DNA from 2 places in the Acetobacterium sp. UBA5834 genome. Region 1 is predicted to be linked to the other one. Evidence: predicted binding sites of a transcription regulator. Region 1 holds the regulator's gene; the other holds the start of a gene.
The links. Region 1 encodes Rex, which represses fermentation and respiration genes when NADH is low (regulators of the CRP and FNR family bind a similar motif). Its sites were predicted from a motif close to ATTGTTAANNNNTTAACAAT; they were not measured.
Positions count from the first base shown of each region.

Region 2: the regulator Rex is predicted to act here: its motif matches at 1,644-1,663, upstream of B3F51_RS11240 (glycerol dehydrogenase).

Region 1 is NZ_DJGY01000047.1:60,253-63,471, forward strand. Features, by position in the region: gene B3F51_RS09520 (FMN-binding protein) at 1-556, shown strand, start outside; gene B3F51_RS09525 (helix-turn-helix domain-containing protein) at 686-1,066, shown strand; gene B3F51_RS09530 (redox-sensing transcriptional repressor Rex) at 1,243-1,872, opposite strand; gene B3F51_RS09535 (ABC-F family ATP-binding cassette domain-containing protein) at 2,021-3,219, shown strand, end outside.
Region 2 is NZ_DJGY01000055.1:40,622-43,840, forward strand. Features, by position in the region: gene clpB (ATP-dependent chaperone ClpB) at 1-1,434, shown strand, start outside; gene B3F51_RS11240 (glycerol dehydrogenase) at 1,686-2,783, shown strand; gene B3F51_RS11245 (aldo/keto reductase) at 2,868-3,219, opposite strand, start outside.

The sequences.
Region 1 (3,219 bases):
CGACAAAAACAAGTCTGATCGCCTGTCTGTCGAGGGTTCTGACAAAACCTGGCCCAATCTGGCTGTGGCAAATTTAAGTGCTCTCTATCTCCGCCTTTATAGCGAATTGCTGATGTCGCAAAATCCTGATGAAACTGACGCTATATCCGGTGCGACACAAACATCCGAAAAATTTATCAGTTTGTCCAAGGCAATTCTGGATCTGGCCAGCAAAGGTGATCATGAACCAATAAAAATTGACACCCTCGATACTTATTCAATCACCAGCAACCCCGACCATGATGGCTATCAGGGATTTCTTCAGGCAACCTTTAACGGATCAACGCTGGTCTCTCTGAGTTACGATGAAATTATAACCGAAGACGGAAAATCAAAACGCAAATCAACTGATCCTCCTGCCAATACGGACTTTAATGCATTATTTGACACAATAACGAAGACTGCTCTTAGCAGTCAGTCTCTGGAAAGTCCATTTCCAGCCAATGAAGCATCTCCAGAAAAAGTCAAATACGGAGAATGTCTACGACTCTTAAGAGAAGCAAGAGCGCCTTTTTGATGCTTTATCCCTTTAAGATTTATTCCTTTAATTCAACCGTAAATCTTGACAAATGTTAAAGACGTGGTATAATTACGCTATAGGCAGTGCATTTATGCCAACAATTCTAAACTGAAAGAAGGTGAAAAAATGGAAAACAATACTTTTGGCAGCCGATTAAAAGCGTTGCGGATTTCAAAACGATTAACACAGGAGAATTTTGCCAATCTTTTCTATCTAAATAAAAGCTCTATCTCCAAGTATGAAAAAGATAAAAACTTACCTGAAAACCAATTACTGATAAAAATTGCAGATTTCTTTGAAGTTTCTGTGGACTATTTATTATGTAGAACCGATCAGCCAAAGCTTTTACCAAGCAACCCGAAACCGATGACATGTGAAGAATTTTTGAAATCTTACGTTTTTTCCAACGAAGAAGTGGATTCTTTTTCTTCGTACTTCTCTTTCCCGGAAAGCTATAAGCAAGAGGTTCTGGATTTTATTAATTTTAAGAGCTCCAGTGGGAAGTAAATCAAAAACTACGAAAATCATGTTTAAATAACTTGTTATAAAACAAAAGAAACACAAAGAAAGTGTTTCTTTTTTAATTCACCGATATATCCGCAGTTGTGTTTTCTTTTTTGAGCAAAATATAAAGAGCCTGATTAAAGAAAATCAAACTCTTCCCATACTCTACAACTAATCTTTTACTCACCCAGCAGATAAGTTAACGTGAATAAACTATCTGTAATGTTAACATTCTCAACCACTACATCACTGGGAACATCCAAATCCAATGGGCTAAAATTGAGGATACCTTTCACACCCAGTTCTGTAATCTGGGTTGCAACTTTCTGACCGACTTCCCGGGGCACACACAAAATGGCGATGTCAATTTCATTCGCTTTGACAAATTCATCAAGTTCATCCATATGTTTTACTACTACACTGCCAACGACTGTACCTACAGTCAATGGATCAACATCGAAGACGCCTTTTAAAATCACACCTTCCCGCTTAAATCGTTCGTAGTTTGCGATGGCATGACCCATATTCCCGCCACCAATGATAATACAATTATATTCACTATCAAGACCCAAAATTTCCTTGATAGCCTCCTTTAATTCTCCCACATTATAGCCGTACCCCTGTTGTCCATACCCCCCGAAAGAATTCAAATCCTGTCTAATTTGAGAAGCTGTCAGGCCCATCAGACTTGCTAATTCCCGGGATGATATTTTTTCGATATCATTGAGTTGTAAATCACTTAAATATTGATAATATTTCGGTAACCGTTTTACGACGGTCATTGATACTTTTTTTGAGAAGCGATGCATGATTACTTCTCCTTTCTTTCGGATAGTCAACTAATTATATCAATATGAACCAATTACGTCAAATTATTCATTTTAATTTGCCGTTTTTTTTGATAGAATAGTAAAAGTGAACTCAAATAACTGAACAAAAACGAAAACAGGTGAAATAATGTTAATCAATATCGAAAATTTGCATTTTAGTTATGGCATTCATGAAATTTTTAATAATCTTAATCTATCCATTAATGAAAAAAAACAAATCGGTCTGGTCGGCCGCAATGGTACCGGAAAATCGACGCTGCTTAAGCTGATTACTGGCGAACTGATCCCTGATACCGGACGAATCAGCAAAAAAAACGGACTAACCATCAGCTATTTATCTCAGGAGTCCACAATTGCCGAGAACACAACCCTACTCGAAATGCTCACTGATGTATTTAAACCGCTGATCGACATGGAAAAGCGAATCAAACAAATTGGCGCTGCCATTGCCGACAGCACCGGGGCAGAGCAGGAAAAACTGATGCTGGAGTTTGGGGAATTGCAAGAAAGTTTTGCCGAACAACACGGTTATGAATACCCCAGCCGAATTCGGGGTGTCATCAATGGCCTCGGTTTTAAGCCCGAAGATCAAACTAAAGCCTTCTCGATGCTTAGCGGCGGTGAAAAAACCCGTGCTACGTTGGGCCAGATCCTACTTCAGGAACCGGAACTGCTCTTATTGGATGAGCCCACCAACTACCTCGATATCGATGCCCTGCAGTGGTTGGAACAATATCTTAAAAATTACCCCGGTACTTTTGTCATCGTGTCTCATGACCGCTATTTTATCGATAAAGTCTGTACTTCAATTATCGAAGTATCCCAGAAAAACATCAAAGAATATCAAGGCAATTATACCCAGTATGCACTAAAAAAGCGACAGGATATGATGGAACAAAATCATCAGTATCAACAACAACTTAAAGAAATCAAACACCAGCAGGAAGTCATCGACCGGTTCCGGGCTTATAACTCCATCAAAAGCTCAAAACGGGCTTCAAGCCGGGAAAAAGCCCTCAGTAAGATTGAGTTGCTCGACAAGGTCGAAACTGCTCATAACAGCCATTTCAGCTTTGTCCCCCGGGTTAAAAGCGGCAATGACGTTTTGGCGGTGACAGGGATTAAAAAATCCTTTGGCGATCGTCTGCTTTTTCAGAATATGAATTTTGAAATTCATCGCGGTGATAAAATCGGCATCATTGGACCCAATGGTGCCGGAAAAACAACCCTTTTTCGCATTTTGCAGAAAAAGTTGGCCGCCGATGCCGGCGAAATCCGACTGGGTCAGAAGGTCCATATCGGTTATTTCGATCAGGAACATCAGGC
Region 2 (3,219 bases), on a different contig from region 1:
TTGCCGGATAAAGCCATCGATCTGATTGATGAAGCCTGTGCCAAGATCCGCACCGAAATGGACTCCATGCCGGAGGAAATGGATGAGGTGCGCCGTAAGATGATGCAGTTGGAAATTGAAGAAGTGGCCCTGAAAAAAGAAAAAGATACCCTCAGCAAAGAACGGCTGGAACGGCTTCAGAAAGAACTGGTGGAATATAAAGAACGCTTTAACACCATGAGTATGCAATGGGAAAATGAAAAACAGTCTGCCGATACCCTGAAAACTCTGCAGGAAGAGCTGAATCAGCTCACCTATGAGCGGGAAAAAGCGATTCGGGAAGGGGATTACCGCAAAGCATCGGAACTGGAATATGGCTTAATTCCCGAAAAGACCGCCAAAATTGATGAGATCAAGCGCAAAGCTGATGAAAAAAGTGATGATAATAGTCTCAAACGGGAAAAGGTCACCGAGGAAGAAATTGCCGAAATCATTTCCGATTGGACTAATATCCCATTAAGTAAGTTGGTCTCAGGCGAACGGGAAAAACTGCTGGCGCTGGAAGACACCTTAAAACAACGGGTTGTAGGTCAGGAAGAGCCGATCCTCAAAGTGGTTGATGCCATTATCCGTTCCCGGGCCGGGATCAAGAATCCCAACAGTCCGATTGGCAGTTTCCTGTTCCTGGGACCCACCGGGGTCGGGAAAACCGAGCTGGCCAAGGCGGTCGCTGCCACCCTCTTTGATAGTGAAGAAAATATGATTCGCATTGATATGAGCGAGTATATGGAGAAATTTTCGGTCTCCCGGTTAATCGGGGCACCTCCGGGATATGTTGGTTATGAAGAAGGTGGACAGCTCACCGAAGCAGTTCGTCGTAAACCCTATAGTGTAATTCTGTTGGACGAGATTGAAAAAGCCCATAAAGATGTCTTTAATATCCTTCTGCAAATCCTCGACGATGGCCGAATTACTGATTCCCAGGGACGAACCGTCGATTTTAAAAACACGATCATCATCATGACCTCTAACATCGGTTCCGAATATTTACTGGAAGGGATTAATACTTCTGGCGAAATTACGGAAGAAACAGAGGCGGCTGTGATGGAATTGTTAAAGAGTTATTTCCGACCAGAGTTTTTAAATCGGATTGATGAAATTGTCCTCTACAAACCGCTCAATAAGGAAGCGATTGGCCAGATCGTCACCCTGCTCTTAAAAGATTTGCAGAAACGACTGGAAGAACGACGCATCACGGTTACGCTGACCCAGGAGGCTATTGATGCCGTTATTGATATGGGCTTTGACCCGGCTTATGGGGCCCGACCGCTGAAACGCTACCTGCAAAAACACATCGAAACCATGGTCGGTAAAGAAATCATAAAGGGCAATGTCCATGAGGGTCAGACCGTAACCATCGATGTCGATCCTAACGGCGAATTCTATATGGCCTAAAGTAAATGGCCTAAAGTAAAAGAGATCAACCTACCCGCTTCGGGTCGGTTGGTCTCTTTTCATGCAGATGCTTGATTGAAATCGTTATAGCAGAAAACAAAAAATTACCAATTGTATTAAGAACCGGTGAAAAAAATAAAATCAGACCAGAAATAGTATCAGCGCTGGCCTGATTTTTTTCGATAATAACGAATGCATCCCGGGAATTATTTGATATAATAATAACGAAAAAATATTTTCGGAGGTAGAAAATGCAAAAGATTATTATGTCTCCCAGTCGTTATGTTCAAGGGGCCGGAGAAGTTGGTAAATTACCGGAACATGTTGGAAAATTTGGAACATCTGCGCTTGTTTTAATGAGCGGAACCATGATGCGAACCAAAGCGGAGGAATTGAAAGCCAGTTTCGAAGCGGCGGGAATTAAATTCACACCCGAAAAGTTTAACGGTGAATGTTCAAAGGTTGAAATTGCCCGTCTCCAGGAAATCGTTAAAGCTGAAGGCTGTGACGTGGTTGTTGGAATTGGTGGCGGAAAAACTTTGGATACAGCCAAAGCGACGGCACACTATGAAAAACTGCCGGTCGTGATTGCACCATCCATTGCATCTACCGATGCGCCCTGTTCGGCTTTATCCGTTATTTATACCGAAGACGGCGTGTTTGATGAATACCTGGTTCTACCTAAAAACCCTGAGATTGTCGTGATGGATACCGACATCATCAAAGCGGCTCCAGCCCGACTTTTTGTCGCTGGGATGGGAGACGCATTGGCTACTTATTTTGAAGCTCAGGCCACCGTGGATTCCAACGGAACCACCATGTCAGGAGCACATCCGACCAAATCGGCATTGGCTTTGGCAAAACTATGCTATGATATTTTAATTGAAGACGGCTTGAAAGCGAAGCTGGCGGTTGAAGCGGCAAGCTGTACCCCGGCGGTGGAAAATGTTATTGAAGCTAATACTTACCTCAGTGGGGTTGGTTTTGAAAGTGGCGGGCTGGCTGCTTGTCACGCCATACATAACGGCTTAACCGTATTACCGGAATGTCACCATATGTATCACGGTGAAAAAGTTGCTTTCGGAACGCTGGTTCAACTGGTGATGGAAAACCGCTCCTTGGAAGATATTGAAGAAGTCATTGATTTCTGTTTATCTGTTGGTCTGCCAATTACGTTGGGTGAATTGGGTTGTATCGATCCAACTCCAGAAAAAATCATGGCGGTGGCAGTAGCAGCGGCTGATCCCGGCGAAACCATTCATAATATGCCTTTTGATGTCGATGCTGACACCGTTTATGCAGCGATTATGGCGGCAGATGCCCTGGGTCGCTTATACTTGTGTGACTAATTAAGCAGTTTTATTGAAAAAAAGGTCACAATCTCACCTGTTGTGGGATTGTGACCTTTTTATCTGTGTTGATGGATTGAGCTCCTATACCAGCGGGTCAAACAGTTCCCGGGTCTTTTTCAGCATGTCACGGATCGGTAGATTATAGGGGCAACGGGGTTCGCATTCTCCGCACTGAACACAGTCGGAAGCATTGGCGACAAAGCTGCGATAACGGTCCAGAGCCCATTCTTCAAGATCGTAGCGACGGTAATAGCCCTCGACAATAAACTGCATCGGGATATCAATGCCCTGAGGACAGGGGGCGCAATAACCGCAGCGGCGACAGAAGGTTTTACCCAGCGCTTTGGCATCCGCTTCAAGGGTTTGTCGTTCGTCATCGGACAGCGGCACAAAATCGTTACCGACCCGGGTATTTTTAAGGACCTGCTTGACT